Regions from separate parts of the Acuticoccus sp. I52.16.1 genome, predicted to be linked through region 2. Evidence: predicted binding sites of a transcription regulator. Region 2 holds the regulator's gene; the other holds the start of a gene.
The links. Region 2 encodes PhoB, which activates phosphate uptake and scavenging genes when phosphate is short. Its sites were predicted from a motif close to TGTCATNNANCTGTCAT; they were not measured.

Region 1 (8,073 bases), 1.4 Mb from region 2:
CACGATGATCGCCGACATCGCCGAGCAGACCAACCTCTTGGCGCTGAACGCGACCATCGAGGCGGAACGGGCGGGGCCGGCGGGCCGCGGCTTCGCCGTCGTCGCCCACGAGGTGAAGGCACTCGCCAACCAGACCGCCGCCGCCACCAACGAGATCGCCAAGCAGATCGACGACATTCAGAAGGAGACCAAGACCGCCATCCAGGGCATCGACGACATTCTGTCGCGCTTCGACTCGCTGCGCTCGGCCGCGCTGGGGATCTCGTCGGTGATGGCGCAGCAGAGCGCCGCGACGCGCGACATCGGCGCCGGCGTGAAGGCGGCGTCGACGGGATCGTCCACCGCCTCGGACTCGGTGCGCGGGGTGGTCTGCGCCGCGGAGAAGACTTCCGCCGACGCGCACGACGTGCAACATACCGCCACCCGCATGAGCGACGTGACGAGCCAGCTGCGGACCGTATTCTCGCAGTTCCTCACCGAGGTGCGCGCCGCCTGACGCGCGCCCCCGGCCCGTTCACACGACCCGTCGCCCCTCGCGCCACACCCCGCGTACCACCGGCACTTCGCCGGGCGCGCGGCGCCGCACGCGGACCATGTCGGCCCGCAAACCCTCCCGGAGGCGGCCGCGGTCGGCCATCTCCAGCGCGAGGGCGGGATTGGCGGTCACAGTCGCCATCGCCGCCGGCAGCGTCCACCCTTCCCGGTCGGACAGCACGAACACCGCCTGCAGCATCGAGAACGGCACATAGTCGGACGACAGGATGTCCAGCATGCCCATGTCCGCCAGTTCGCCGGCCGACACGTTGCCCGAATGCGAGCCGCCGCGGACCATGTTCGGACCACCCATCAGGATCTGCATGTCCGCCTCGCGCGAGGCGGCGGCGGCCTCCACCGTGGTCGGGAACTCCGCCAGCGTGACCCCGTCGCGGATCGCCTCCTCGACGTGTGCCAGCGTCGCGTCGTCGTGGCTGGCGATAATCACCCCGCGCGACTTCGCCCGGTCCGCCAACGCCCGTCGGTTGCGGTCCGACCATATGGCCGCCCGCGCACGCCGCTCGGCCTGGAAGACCTCGAACTCGGCGTCGTTCATCCCGCTCTTGCCCTGGAAATAGACCTTGTAGGCCTCCAGCGAGCGGAACTGGCGCTGCCCCGGCGTGTGGTCCATCAACGAGATCAGCCGCACCTTGGCGACGTCGTCGAACAACTCGAACCCGTCGACCGCCATCTCGTCCGACACCTCGCAGCGCAGGTGGAAATGGTGCTCGGCGCGCAACCGCCCCTCCTCCTCCGCCGCGACGATCGCGTCGGCGAACTCACGCGAGTCCTGCGACGTGATGTTGGCGTCCGCGTCGAGCCCCACGCGCAGCGCGTCGAGTACGGTGGTGATGCCGGACGCGGCGATCTGCGCGTCGTGCGCCTGGATCGCCGCCGTCATGTTCCAGCGCACCTTCGGGCGCGGGGCGATGTGGGTCTCCAGGTGGTCGGTGTGCAGCTCGATCAGGCCGGGGACGATGACATCGCCCTCGCAGTCCTCGCCGCGCGCATGGCCCTCGCCGATCGCGGCGATGCGTCCGTCCTCCATCACGATGTGGCCGCGGATCACCTCGTCCGGCAGCACCAGGGTCGCGTTCGTCAATGTCGTCAATGGGCTGGGTCCGGCTTGTCGTCGTCGACGGCATCCTGCGTCGCGATCACGGTAAAGGGTCGCCCAGGCTCGTCCTCGCGGTAGACGGCGTGGATCAGCGGATGCGGCGCTCCGTCGAGCGGGCCGAAATGCGCGCGCGCCGCGGCGGTGACCTCGGTCAGGCCGCCCGCGTCGAGCGGGCCCGACAGGGTCATGTGGAAGACGTAGCGGTCCATCACGTAGGGGTAGCCCCAGCGGTTGAGAAGCTCCAATTCGCGCCCGTCGAGCCGGTCCACCTGCCGCCGCGCGCGTTCCGCGTCCGACAGTGGAGCGCGCATCCGGTCGAACGCCTCCATCGTCGCCCGCGCCGCCTTGTCGATCGCACGGTCGGCGGAGCGGAAGGCCAGGAAGCGCGACAGCGGCGCGATGGAGAGCACCGGTCGCAGAGGCGGGCGCGCCGCCGCGAACTGCGCAAAATGCCTCAGCAGATCCCGCTCGGTGGTCCCGTGCGCCAGGCGGAAGGGGGCGCGCAAGGTCGCATGGAACCCATAGCGCGCCGGCACCTCGGGCAGGGCCACGGCGGGCGCGGCGGCGACGGTCTCACCGGGGCGAAACGGGGAACGACCGAGCCACGCGGCGGCGGCTTCGGCCAACGGCGACCCTCGCGGTGGGGTCAGGTACACGGCGTAACGCATCGGTCCTTCAGCTTCCGGGGACGAACTATACCCAGGGGTCGGTCGTTTATCGTCAGATGTGCGTGGCATGAGCCGGAGCGACCGATGCTAGGAATGGACCACCCATATGGTCATCTCACACAAGAATGTGACACTTCGTCGACACCACTTCGTGTGCCAGCATTGCAACCCCGCCCTGCAGCTGTGACGCGAGGTCCACGATGAGCACCACCATAGACTGGATCGCCGCCGCATGCCTCGGCCTGGGGGCGGCCGCGATCCTCGCTCTGGGCGGCTTTCAGACGCGGCGCCAGGCGACCCGCACCGGCCTGCACGCCCTCGTCTGCGCCATCGCGGCGATCCTCTACGTCGTGCTCGCCACCGGCGGCCGCTTCCTGGCGCTGGGGCCGCTGGAGATCGAGACGCATCACCTCGTCTGGCTCCTCGCCACGCCGCTCCTGTTGGCGGCGCTGATGGTCACTGCCGCGCCCGTCGGCCATACGCTGCTGCCGATGGCGCTGACGGTCCTCTTCGTCGACGCCGTGATGGTGCTCGCACGCGCCGTTGCCGCGGTGCAATATGGCGGTGCGGTGTGGATCTGGTTCCTGGTCTCGCTGGCCGCGATGGGGCTCCTCTACGCGCTGCTGTGGCGGCCGATCCGCGAGGCGGCGCATGCCGGCCACCCCGTCCGGGCCGACCTCTACGAGCGCCACGCCACGGTGCTGATGGCGCTGTGGGGCCTGTGGCCGGTGATCTTCTTCCTCGGCCCCGACTTCCAGGGCGTCATCGGGCACCCGTGGCAGCAGGCACTCTACGGCGTTGTCGACGTCGCCGCGTTCGCGGGCTTCGGCCTGCTGGTGGTGCTGGAGGACGAGCGGCTGATCCCGGTCGAAGACGAAGAGGACGAGGCGACGCTGCACCCCACGCTCCTGCGGCCCGCCCGGCCGGCGCCGGTGCTCCACACGACGCCCGCCACGGGGCGCGCCCTGGCGCGGGAGCGGCTGCTCGAGAATTTCTACCGCGGCGGCGAGGCAGCCCGGCTGGCCGCCGTGCGGGGGCGCACCGGCTCCAAGCGCGCACTCGAGGCGGCGGGCCCGATGGTGAGCCGCGCCATGGGCGCCCGCGAGCCGGCGCCGCCGACGGAGCTGCCCCTGCGCCGCCGCAAGCCGGGCCTGGTGACCAGCCTGCGCGTCGGCGTCACCACCACGCCCTTCGGCCAGTTGACGCGCGACGACGCGGTCCCGGTGGCGCTCGTCGCCGGCACCCTCTTCGTCATCGCCAACGCCTCGAAGATCGCCGGCAAGCGGCGCTAGCTCCGCCTCACGTCTCGTACTTCTCGAGGAAGGCCTCGACGGGGAGCGTCTGGAAATCCGGCAGGGCGGCGCGCAGGCGCTCGTGGCTCCAGTCCCACCACGCGAGCGCCATCAGCCGCTCGCCGACGCGCTGCGCGAACCGCGGCCGCAGCGGGCGCGCCGGCACCCCGGTCACCACCCAGTAGGGCGCGACGTCCCGCGTCACCACCGCCCCGGCGCCGACCACCGCGCCGTCGCCGATGGTCACGCCCGGCATCACCGTCGCGCCATGGCCGATCCACGCGTCGTTGCCGACGGTGACCGCGTCGGCACGGCGCCAGGCGAAGATCCCCGCGTCGTGCGCCGCGTCCTCGAAGTAGTCGCCCGCGCGGTAGGTGAAGTGGTGCGCGGCCGCCCGCTCGATCGGGTGGTTCGACGGGTTGAGAGGCACGTGCGCGGCGATGGAGGCGAACTTCGCCACGGTGGTGAACAGCACCTGCCCGTACTCGGTGATGTAGCTGTAGTCGCCGAGCGACGAGGCACTCAGCGAGGTGTGCGCGCCGACTTCGGTCCACCGGCCGAGCGGCGTGTCGATGACGCTGGCGGTGGGGTGGACGGTCGGCGCCGGTGAGAGCTTCATGCCGCTTCCCGCGGCGCGAACCGCGTCACATCGACGACGCGCTCGCACACCGCGTCGCGCACCTCGGGGTCGTGGAAGATGCCCAGGACCGCGGTGCCCGCGGCCTTCTTATCGCCGATCAGCCGGACGACGACGTCGCGGTTGGCGTGATCGAGGCTGGCGGTCGGCTCGTCGACCAGCAGCAGGGGCGTCTTGCGGATGAAGCCGGCGGCGATGTTGACCCGCTGCTTCTCGCCGCCGGAGAACGTCGCCGGCGGCAGGTCCCACAGGCGCTCCGGCAGGTTGAGGCGCGCCAGCAGCACGGCGGCTTCCTCGCGCGCCGTCTCGCCGCCGCCGCCGGCCGCGGCCACGAGGTCGATCGCCGCCACCCGCGGAATGGCGCGCAGAAACTGCGTCACGTCGGCGATGGTCTCCCGCCGCACCGCGCCCATGTCGCGCGCGGAGAGCCGCGTGGTATCCACCAACACGCCGCGGTGGCGCACCCGGACTGCACCGGCATTGGCCGCGTAGGTGCCGGCGACGATCTTCAAAACCGAGCTCTTTCCCGCGCCCGACGGTCCGCCCAGCACCACACACTCCCCGGCCGCCACCTGGAAGGAGACCCCCTCGACGACCGGCAGCCGTACCCCGTCGCGCAGGTGCATGGTGAATGTCTTGGCGAGGTCTTCGACCTCGAGGATGGTCGTCATCGGGGCGGTTCCTTGCGCGCAGGCACGGGTCGGACGGCTGCCGTCAGACGGCCAGGATCGAGGAGACGAGGAGCTGCGTATAGGGGTGGTGCGGGTCTTCCAGCACCCGCTCGGTGAGCCCCTCCTCCACCACGTGCCCCCCCTTCATCACCATCATCCGGTCGGCCAGCAGCCGGGCGACGGCGAGGTCGTGCGTCACCAGGATGGCCGAGAGGCCGAGGTCGGCGACCAGACGGCGCATCACGTCGAGAACGCGCGCCTGGACCGAGACGTCGAGCCCGCCGGTCGGCTCGTCGAGGAAGACGAGGCGGGGGTGGGTGACGAGGTTGCGCGCGATCTGCAACCGCTGGCGCATGCCGCCGGAAAAGGTCCGCGGGGCATCGTCGATCCGGTCGGCCGGGATCTCGACTCGTTCCAGCCAGTCGGCGGCGGTCTGGCGGATGTCGCCGTAGTGCCGGCCGCCGACGGCCATCAGCCGCTCGCCCACGTTGCCGCCGGCCGAGACCGCCATGCGCAGCCCGTCCGCCGGGTTCTGGTGGACGAAGCCCCAGTCGGTGCGGGCCAGGAAGCGCCGCTCGGCCTCGCTCAACGTGTCGAGGTCGCACACGCGGCCGTCGCGCATCCGGTAGGTCACGGCCCCGCTGGTGCGCGGGACGCGGTGGGAGACGGTGTTCAACAGCGTGGTCTTGCCGGACCCCGATTCGCCCACGATCGCCAGAACCTCTCCCGGCCACAGCGAAAACGAGACGTCGGCGCAGCCGATGCGCGCACCGTAGGTCTTGGTCAGACGCTGCACGGTGAGGAGCGGCGGGTCGCCGGCGGGGGCGGTCGGGGGCGCGGTCTCGTCGGCCGCCGGGTGGGAGCGCATCGCGTTGTCCTTGCGTGGCGGCGGTGGGGCCGCGCCGATCGATGGCGACGTGCGCGCGGCCCGGCGAGGCCGTCGCGGGTGCGCCCGTCGTCGTGTGCCACCGCCTCACCGGTTCCCGAAGCGGCGCCGCGGGACGATAGCCGGCCGCGGCGCGGTTGGGGAGAGCGGCCGGGGGTGGCCCCGGTGCCAATGCCAACTGGAGGTGACAGCACTGTGACGCTCCGCCCGCCGCCGGTCACGCGGGCTGTGGATGGCCGCGGCCGGCCCACAGCGGCGGGGGAGCCGGCAAGGCGACGTTAACCATGTCCGTTCACCTCTTGGTCAGACGCACCGCAAGAGGGGACCCGAGATGTCGAAGCTGGGCGTGGCGCTGCTGATCGGCGCGGCACTTCTGCTGTCGGGCTGCATTTCGGGGGATTGGTCCGGCCTGGGGCTGACCGCCGCGTTCGACGACGAGACCTGCCGCTCGGACGGGGTGATCGACGTCTGCCAGGACGGCGGCGACATTCGCGTGACCGACAACAGTCCCGGCGCGCGCACGCTCAGCGAGGCGGAGATCGCCGAGCGGACCTACGACCTCATCGATACCGCGGCGCTGCCCGTGGGCCGTGCGACGCCCGGCTTCTCGCTGGGCGCGACGGACCTCAGCGCCTGCTCGGTCGGGACCCAGATCGTCGACGGCAACACGGCGCTGCTGACCTGCCGGCTGACGATGGTGGTCAGTTTGGAGTGAGTCGAGCCGGCCCGGAGGGCACCGCCGGGCCGGTGCGCCGGCTCAGCAGCCGGTCGGCCGCAGGCTGACGTAGTCTTCCTTCACGCGCTTGCGGGTCTCGATATAAAGCGGCGCGTCGCGGCCGACGACGTAGCGGTCGCCGCTGACGGAGATGGTCTTGCGCGAGCCGCGCAGCTTCACCCCCTTCGGATAGACGCGGTACTGGGCCGGATAGTAGGTGCCGACATAGCACTTCTGCGCGCCACGATCGTCCTGCTCGACGACGTAGCTGTCCGTGTACTCCCCGGCCAGCACCGGGGAAGCGAGCGCGCCAATAGCGATGGAAAGTGCGGCAATACTGATCAGCTTCATAAATGCTCCAATGACTGATCGCGTTCGGACCCGACGCGCGACTGTAGAAATTCAATAAAAATCTGGGGATTTGTCAACCGTACGTTTACCAATTCGCCGCGACGGCACTTGACGTCCGTCGCAACTTCATCCGGCGGATTCTGCACGATGTTGCCGGAAATAGGACTTCGTCCGTCCTACTCGGCCGCGAGTGCCTCGCCGCGGCGCTGCTCGCAGTAGTCGGTGTCCGAGCATGCGTACATCCGCCCGCCTCGATCGTCGGTGACGATCTCGTCGAGGTAGACGCCCGTCGCCCCGCACAGCGCGCAGGGTTCCGTAAAGGCTTGCACGGCGAACGGATGATCCTCGAAGTCGAGGCTGATGACCTCGGTATAAGGCGGCAGCGCGTAGATGCGTTTCTCGCGGCCGGCGCCGAAAAGCTGCAGCGCGGGCGAGTTGTTCATCTTCGGATTGTCGAACTTCGGCGTCGGCGACGGGTCCATGACGTACCGCCCCTCCACTTTGACCGGATAGGCGTAGGTGGTGGCGATATGGCCGTGGCGGGCGATGTCCTCGTAGAGCTTCACGTGCATGAGGCCGTATTCCTCGAGCGCGTGCATGACGCGGGTCTCCGTCTCACGCGGCTCCAGGAAGCGCAGCGGCTCGGGGATCGGCACCTGGTAGACGAGGATCTGCCCCGGCCCCAGCGGTGCTTCCGGGATTCGGTGGCGCGTCTGGATGATGGTCGCCTCGGCGGTGTGGGTGGTGACGGCGACGTTGGCGACGCGCGCGAAGAAGGCGCGGATCGAGACGGCGTTGGTGGTGTCGTCCGAGCCCTGGTCGATCACCTTCAGCGTATCGTCGGGGCCGATGAGGGCGGCGGTGACCTGCACGCCGCCGGTGCCCCAGCCGTAGGGCATCGGCATCTCGCGGCTGGCGAACGGCACCTGGTAGCCGGGGATCGCCACCGCCTTCAGGATGGCGCGGCGGATCATCCGCTTGGTCCCCTCGTCGAGGTAGGCGAAGTTGTAGGTCAGGCCCGGCTCGCCGCTGCCGGCGGCATTCATCGCCGCTGCTCCTGCCGCTTGGCCTCCGGCTCGGCGGCGCCCTTCTCGGTGTTTTCCGCGATCACGCCGAGGATGTCGTTGGTCTCGCCGAGGCGCTGGTAGATCTGCTCCAGGCCGGTCATCGTGCGCTCGTGCTGGGCTGAGAGATAGTCGGCG
Region 2 (8,073 bases):
GGCTCCTACGGCCTCGGCGCGACGCACTCCGAGACGATCCGCCGGGTAATCCTGCCGGCGGCGCTGCCGGGCATCGTCGGCGCCTTCCTGCTGGCGGTGTCGCGCGCGATCGGCGAGACGATGATCGTCGTGCTGGCGGCGGGCAACTCGCCGGTGCTGACCGCCAACCCCTTCGAGGCGGTGTCGACCGTGACGGTCACCATCGTCAACCAGCTCACCGGCGATACCGACTTCGCCTCGCCGCAGTCGCTGGTGGCCTTCGCGCTGGGCCTCACGCTGTTCGTCATCACGCTGTGTCTCAACGTGGTGGCCATCTACATCGTCCGGAAATATCGCGAGCAATACGAGTAGACCCATGGCCACGACTGCAACCACGCCCGGCGGTATCGCGCAGGGCAAGTCCAATCGCGACCTGGTGGCGGCCAAGCTGGGCCAGCGTCACCGCGCGGAGGCGACGTTCAAGGCCGTGGGCCTGGGCGCGATACTGATCGGCATCTCGCTGGTCGGCATCCTCTTCGGGTCGATCCTCTACAAGGGCGTGCCCGCCTTCTGGCAGGCGACGCTGCACCTGGAGCTGACGTTCGATCCCGAGGTCATCGACATCGACCCGCGGCCGACGCAGCAGCCCGGCCAGTCGGCGGCGGACTTCCACAAGGAGCTGATCGCCTGGCAGCGCGCCCTGCGCCGCGCGGATTGGGACAACCTGATCCAGAATGCGATCGCCAAGTTCATCCCCGCCGCCGGCGCCGAAGACATGCGCCGTGCCGCCTTCGGCCTCGTCGCCTCCAATGAGCGCGTGAAGCTTTGGGAGATGGTCGAGGCGAACCCCGACATCATCGGCCAGACGGTGCCGGTGGCGCTGGTGGCCTCCGAGAACGTCGACGTCTGGCTGAAGGGCAACATCGACCGCGACCTGCCCCAGCGCTTCCAGCAGCTCGCCGCCGAGCAGCAGCAGTGGGCGGACGAGCTCTACGAAGACGGCGTGATCGAGATGAACTTCGCCTCGTCGATGTTCACCAACGTCGATTCGCGCTCCTCCGGTGCGACGGCGGGTCTCCTCGGCGCCATCGTCGGCTCCGTGATGATGATGGTCATCGTCATGGCGGTCGCCGTCCCGGTCGGCGTGATGGCGGCGATCTACCTGGAGGAGTTCGCGCCCAAGAACCGCGTGACCGACCTCATCGAGGTGAACATCAACAACCTCGCCGCGGTGCCCTCCATCGTGTTCGGCCTGCTCGGCGCGGCGGTGTTCATCAACTTCCTGGGGTTGCCGCTGTCGGCGCCGCTGGTGGGCGGTCTCGTCCTCTCGCTGATGACGCTGCCGACGGTGATCATCGCCTCGCGCGCCGCCCTGCGCGCGGTGCCGCCGTCGATCCGCCAGGCCGCGCTCGGCATCGGCGCCTCGCCGACGCAGGCGATGTTCCACCACACCCTGCCCCTGGCGGTGCCGGGTATGCTCACCGGTGCCATCATCGGCGTCGCACAGGCCCTGGGCGAGACCGCACCGCTACTGCTGATCGGGATGAACGCCTTCGTCGCCTCGGTGCCGTCGACCCCGCTCGACCAGTCTTCCGCTCTGCCCGTTCAGATCTATCTCTGGCAGGGGAACGAGAACCGCAATTTCTTCGAAGCGCGGACCTCGGCGGCCATCCTTGTACTGCTGGCCGTCATGGTGACCCTGAACGCCCTCGCCATCCTCATGCGCCACCGCTTCGAGCGGCGCTGGTAACGACCGTGATTGAAAAAGGAAACGAGCCGATGGCCGTCGCCGAAGTGGACGTGAAAAAGCCGGACCTGAAGCATCCGGAGACGCACAACCGGTTCCAGACCGTCCGGATCCCCGATCCCGAACCGCGCCCGACCAAGATCGAGGCGAAGGACGTCTCGGTGATCTACGGCACCAAGGAAGCCGTGCACGGGATCTCGATCGACATTCCGGCCCAGGCGGTGACGGCGTTCATCGGCCCGTCGGGCTGCGGCAAGTCGACGTTCCTGCGCTGCTTCAACCGCATGAACGACACCATTCCGGGCTGCCGCGTCCTCGGCCAGCTCAACATGGACGGCGAGGACCTCAACGACCACACGCTCGACGTGGTCCTGCTGCGCGCCCGCGTCGGCATGGTGTTCCAGAAGCCGAACCCGTTCCCGAAGTCGATCTTCGAGAACATCGCCTACGGCCCGCGCATCCACGGCCTGGCCCACAAGAAGGCCGACCTCGACGTCATCGTCGAGCGCTCGCTGACCCGTGCCGGCCTCTGGAACGAGGTGAAGGACCGCCTCCAGGAGCCGGGCACCGGCCTCTCGGGCGGACAGCAGCAGCGCCTGTGCATCGCCCGTGCCGTCGCGGTCGAGCCGGAAGTGATCCTGATGGACGAGCCGTGCTCGGCGCTCGACCCGATCGCGACGCAGACGGTCGAGGGGCTCATCAAGGAGCTGCGGCAGAACTACACGATCATCATCGTGACGCACTCGATGAGCCAGGCGCAACGCGTCTCGGACCGGACGGCCTACTTCCACCTCGGCGATCTCGTCGAGGAGGGGCCGACCAAGGAAATCTTCGAGAACCCGCAGGAGCCGCGGACGCGCGATTATATTTCGGGCGTGTTCGGTTAGGATACGCGGGACGAGTCTTGAGTGGGGGGCAGCGCGTTGGTGCTGACACGTGATCGGGACCGCGAGCTTGTCAGTCTCGCGGCCGAGGTCGCCGAAATGGGCGGTCTCGCGGAGCAGTTGGTGATGGACAGCGTCACCGCGTTGACGCGCATCGACAGTCAGCGCGCGCGTTCGGTGATCGAGGCCGATCAGCGTCTCGACGCCATGCAGCGCAGCGTCGAGAACCATGCGGTGGACCTGATCGCGGCGCACCGCCCGGCCGGCAAGCCGCTGCGCGAGCTGGTCGCGGCGATGCGCATCTCCTCCGACCTCGAGCGCGTCGGCGACCTCGCCAAGAACAACGCCAAACGGGTGATGGCGATCGAGGGGCGGGCCTACCCGCCGCGCGTCGCGCTGGGGGTCGAGCACATGTCCGACATCGCGCTCGAGCAACTGAAGGCGGTGCTCGACGCGTTCACCTCGCAGGACCTGTCCGCCGCTCTCGACGTGCGCAGCCGGGACGACGAGATCGACGCCATCTACACCTCGATCTTCCGCGAGCTGCTGACCTACATGATGGAAGATCCGCGCAACATCACGTTCTGCACGCACCTGTTGTTCTGTGCCAAGAACATCGAGCGGATCGGCGACCACGCCACCAACATCGCCGAAAACATCCACTTCCTGGTGACGGGCGAGCAGCCGGTCGAAGCGCGGGCGAAGGGCGATTCCTCGTCCTACCTCTCCGCCGACTGGGCCGAGCCCAAGAACGGTAGCGGAGGTCGCTAGATTTGCCGCAGGTGATGATCGTCGAGGACGAGGAGCCGCTGACCCTCGTCCTGCGCTACAACCTGGAAGCCGAGGGCTATGACGTCGACTGCGCGAGCCGCGGCGACGAGGCCGAGCTGCGCCTCCTGGAGGGGCTGCCGGACCTTCTCATCCTCGACTGGATGCTGCCGGGGCTCTCCGGCATCGAGCTGTGCCGGCGCCTGCGCTCGCGCCCGCAGTCGGAGAACCTTCCGATCATCATGCTGACGGCGCGCGGCGAGGAGACCGAGCGGATCCGCGGCCTCGCCACCGGCGCCGACGACTATGTGGTCAAGCCGTTCTCGACGCCGGAGCTGATGGCCCGCATCCGCGCCATCCTGCGCCGCACCAAGCCGGCCATGGTCTCGTCCCTGCTGCGCGCCGGCGACATCGAGCTCGACCGCACGACCCACCGCGTCCGCCGCTCGACACGCGAGGTCCACCTCGGCCCGACCGAGTTCCGCCTGCTGGAGTTCCTGATGCAGTCGCCCGGCCGCGTGTTCTCGCGCGAGCAGCTCCTCGACGGGGTGTGGGGGCGGGACGTCTACGTCGACGAGCGGACGGTGGACGTGCACATCGGCCGGCTGCGCAAGGCGATCAATCGCGGCAAGGCCAAGGATCCGATCCGCACCGTGCGCGGCGCGGGCTACGCCTTCAACGACCAGTTCCACATCCGCTGAGGGGCCGCGGCGGCGGCCCCGCGCGCCTTCCGGCGCGGCGCGTCAGCTCGACTTCGAGCGGCGGGAGGGGAAGGCCTGCTCGGCGTGGGCGCGGCAGTAGGTGTCGCCCTGCGTGGTGCGCGCGCCGCAGAAGCGGAAGGCGGGGTCGGACGGATCGCCCACCGGCCAGCGGCAGGTCGAGGCGGAGAGGTCCATCAAGGTCATGCCTTCGGTCAACGGCACGATCTCGGCGGTCTGCGGGATCTCTTCGATCTCCGGCTCCTCGACGACCTTCACCGCGACGGCGCCGGCGGCCATCACCCGCGGCGCGGCGGCGGGCTTGGGGGCGACGATGGGAGCACTCCGGGCCCGCGTCGCCCGCGTCTGCGGTGCCTTCACCCGGCCCGAGAGGCCCAGGCGATGGATCTTGCCGATGACGGCGTTGCGGGTCACCCCGCCCAGGGAGCTGGCGATCTGTGACGCGGACATCCCCTCGGCCCACAGCTTTCGCAAAACCTCGATTCGCTCGTCGGTCCAGCTCATCGCCATTCCCTTTGCTCACCGCCGATCCACATGCCGTCCACAGCCGACCAGGACGGTCGGTGGATAGAAGGGAGCCGGGCGATGTCCTGTCTTTACGCCCCGAATCGTAAGAGATTTGGCGATTCGCGGTCTAGAGTCGGCGAGTCCGCCGCGACTCAAACCTTGCTTTTTCCCCAACCATCGGAAAGAAAGCCGGCCTGTCCGCAGTACCTTGCAAGGAGCTGGGGACAACCTTCGCAAAACCGCGAGTTTTACCCATGACGACGAACAGCCTGTTCCCGACCTACAACCGCGCCGACATCGCCTTCGAGAAGGGCGAGGGCGTCTGGCTCGTGGGCACGGACGGGCGACGATATCTCGACATGGGGTCCGGCATCGCCGTGACCAGCGTCGGCCATGCCCACCCGCATCTCGTCGCCGTCCTGCAAGAGGCGGCCACGAAGGTCTGGCACACGTCCAACCTCTACCGGATCCCCGAGCAGGAGCGGCTGGCCGACCGGCTGACCGCGGCGACGTTCGCCGAGCGCGTGTTCTTCTGCAACTCCGGCGCGGAGGCCAACGAGGCCGCCATCAAGACCGCGCGGCGCTATCAATATGTGAGCGGCCACCCCGAGCGGGTGCGCATCGTCACCTTCCAGGGCGCCTTCCACGGCCGCACGCTCGGTGCGCTCGCCGCGACCGGCGTCGCCAAATATATGGAAGGCTTCGGCGAGCCCGCCCCCGGCTTCGACAAGGTGCCGCTGGGCGACCTCGATGCGGTGAAGGCCGTGATCGGTCCCGAGACGGCGGCGATCATGGTCGAGCCGGTGCAGGGCGAGGGCGGCGTGCAGCTCGTCGACCGCGAGTTCCTGCGCGCGCTGCGCAAACTGTGCGACGACCACGGCCTGGTGCTGATCTTCGACGAGATCCAGACCGGCGTCGGCCGCTTCGGCACGCTCTTCGCCTACGAGGCGCTCGGCGTGACGCCCGACATCCTGTCGGCGGCCAAGGGCCTGGGCGGCGGGTTCCCGATCGGCGCCTGCCTCGCCACCGCGGCGGTCGGTGACGCGATGACGCCCGGCACGCACGGCACCACCTTCGGCGGCACGCCGCTCGCCTGCGCCGTCTCCAACGCGGTGCTGGACGTGGTGCTCGCCGACGGCTTCCTCGACGAGGTCAAGCGCAAGGGCGCGTTCCTGATGCAGTCGCTGGCGGGCGTCGTCGATTCCCACCCGAGCGTGTTCGAGACCGTCCGCGGCGAGGGACTGATGGTCGGCGTCAAATGCCGCGCGCCGGCGGGCGACGTGGCGCTCGCCGCGCGCGATGCCGGGCTCCTGGTGGTGCCGGCCGGTGACAATGTGGTGCGCTTCCTCCCCGGCCTCGTGGCCACGGAAGAGGACCTGCGCGAGGCGGCCCGGCGGCTCGACGCCGCGGGCGAGGCCGTCGAGAAGGCGAAGAAGGATACCGCGGTCGTATGACGCCCAAGCATTTTCTGGATATCGCGTCTCAGTCTCCCGAGGCGCTGCGGGCGATTTTGGACGAAGGCCACCGGGTCAAGGCCGAGGGCCGCATCCGCACCGACCGCCTGCGCGGGAAGACGCTCGCGATGCTGTTCGAGCGGCCGTCCACCCGGACGCGCTTCTCGTTCGACCTCGCGATGCGCGAGCTGGGCGGCGACACCATCGTCGCCTCCGGCAGCGAGATGCAGCTCGGCCGCGGCGAGTCGCTGGCCGACACGGCGACCGTGCTGTCGCGCTACGTCTCGGCGGTGATGATCCGCATGCTGGACCACGGCGGGCTGACGACGTTTGCCGAGTCGGCGCAGGTGCCGGTGATCAACGGCCTGACGCGCCGCTCGCACCCGTGCCAGATCATCGCCGACCTCATCACCATGGAGGAGCGCATCGGCGCGCTCGACGGGCGCGTGCTGGCCTGGGTCGGTGATGGCAACAACGTTCTGGCGACGCTGATGGAGGCCGCGCCCAAGCTCGGCTTCGTCATCAAGGTCGCGACGCCGCCGGAGTTCGCCCCGCGCCAACCGCTGGTGGACACCGCACGCCGCCTGGGCGCCACGATCGAGGTCGGCACGGACCCGCACGTCGCCGTCCGCGGCGCGGACGTGGTGGTGACCGACTCGTGGGCCTCCATGGGCGACGAGGACGAGGAGGAGCGGCGCCACGTCTTCCGCCCCTACCAGGTGAACGAGGCGCTGATGGAGGAGGCCGGTCCGTCCGCGATCTTCATGCACTGCCTGCCCGCCCACCGCGGCGAGGAGGTCACCAACGCGGTGATGGACGGCCCGCAGTCGGTGGTGTTCGACGAGGCCGAGAACCGCGTCCACGCGCAGAAGGCGATCCTCGCCTACGTGTTCGACCGCCTCGGCTGACGGGGCGCGGAGGGCGCCTGTGCGCCCTCCCTCCGCCGGTCTCGGGCGGCGATGCGCATTGTCGTGAACCGGGCACGCCGCCGTGCGTTTCCGGGGAATGGACGGGCTCTATCATACCCTCGCGACAGAGTTCGGCCGGCTTCCCGGGCCGGGCGGCGTCGTCGTCCTGCTGCGCGTTCTGGGCGCGGCGTTGCTGTGCGGGCTCATCGGGCTGGAACGCGAGCTGAGCGACCATGCCGCGGGGCTGCGCACGAACATGCTGGTGGGCGTCGCCTCGGCGGTGTTCGCCGTCATCGGCCTCAGTTTGATCGACCAGCTCGAGGGTGACACCATCCGCATCGACCCGATCCGCCTGATCGAGGCGGTGACGTCCGGCGTCGCCTTCCTGGCGGCCGGCCTCATCGTCCTGTCGCGCGGGCAGGTGCGCGGGCTCACCACCGGGGCCACCGTATGGCTCTCGGGCGCGGTGGGCCTGGCGGTCGGGATCGGCCAGTGGATGCTGGCGCTGCTGGGGGCGCTCGTCGGGCTGGCCGTATTGATCGGCCTCGCCAGACTGGAATGCAGGCTCGGCATCTCCGGCAAGAAGGCGATCGAGGAACCCGCCGAATAGGATCCGCGCCGCCCGGCTCCGGCTCCGGCTCCGGCTCCGGCTCCACGGCGCTCGAGTGGCGAGCGACGTGCGGGTGCCTATATAGGGGGCCTGCCCTGACGCAGACGTTGTTCGCGCGCCGCGCCCCATGGGGCCCGGCGTCAGCCTACTCGCGCTCAAGAATAAGGTTCCGCTCGTGACCGCCACTGCCGACGATTGTGTCCTTCCGTTCTCCGTCGAGGCGCTCGACGTTCGCGGCCGCGTCGCACGGCTCGGGTCCTCGCTCGACCAGATCCTGCGACGCCACGATTATCCGCCCGCCGTCTCGCGCCTGCTGGGCGAGGCGGTGATCCTCAACGTGCTCTTCGCCACCGCGCTGAAGATGGAGGGCCGCGTCGTCCTGCAGATCCAGTCGGACGGACCGGTGTCGCTCCTGGTGACCGACTTCACGACCCCCGAAGGCCTCCGCGGATATGCCCGCTTCGATGCCGAGGCGGTGGCCGAGCTGGGTGACAGCC

Region 1: a site for PhoB is predicted at 2,447-2,463, ahead of MRB58_RS06630 (DUF1045 domain-containing protein). Genes of this name have one in related genera too.

The regions. Positions count from the first base shown of each region.
Region 1 is NZ_CP094828.1:1,466,019-1,474,091, forward strand. It holds gene MRB58_RS06620 (methyl-accepting chemotaxis protein) at 1-496, shown strand, start outside; gene MRB58_RS06625 (alpha-D-ribose 1-methylphosphonate 5-triphosphate diphosphatase) at 515-1,645, opposite strand; gene MRB58_RS06630 (DUF1045 domain-containing protein) at 1,642-2,277, opposite strand; gene MRB58_RS06635 (bacteriorhodopsin) at 2,520-3,611, shown strand; gene MRB58_RS06640 (DapH/DapD/GlmU-related protein) at 3,619-4,230, opposite strand; gene phnL (phosphonate C-P lyase system protein PhnL) at 4,227-4,919, opposite strand; gene phnK (phosphonate C-P lyase system protein PhnK) at 4,963-5,787, opposite strand; gene MRB58_RS06655 (hypothetical protein) at 6,137-6,520, shown strand; gene MRB58_RS06660 (hypothetical protein) at 6,563-6,871, opposite strand; gene MRB58_RS06665 (alpha-D-ribose 1-methylphosphonate 5-phosphate C-P-lyase PhnJ) at 7,048-7,917, opposite strand; gene MRB58_RS06670 (hypothetical protein) at 7,914-8,073, opposite strand, start outside.
Region 2 is NZ_CP094828.1:2,829,521-2,837,593, forward strand. It holds gene pstC (phosphate ABC transporter permease subunit PstC) at 1-351, shown strand, start outside; gene pstA (phosphate ABC transporter permease PstA) at 356-1,729, shown strand; gene pstB (phosphate ABC transporter ATP-binding protein PstB) at 1,759-2,613, shown strand; gene phoU (phosphate signaling complex protein PhoU) at 2,650-3,381, shown strand; gene phoB (phosphate regulon transcriptional regulator PhoB) at 3,396-4,079, shown strand; gene MRB58_RS12825 (GcrA family cell cycle regulator) at 4,122-4,601, opposite strand; gene MRB58_RS12830 (aspartate aminotransferase family protein) at 4,859-6,058, shown strand; gene argF (ornithine carbamoyltransferase) at 6,055-6,966, shown strand; gene MRB58_RS12840 (MgtC/SapB family protein) at 7,049-7,576, shown strand; gene MRB58_RS12845 (Hsp33 family molecular chaperone) at 7,752-8,073, shown strand, end outside.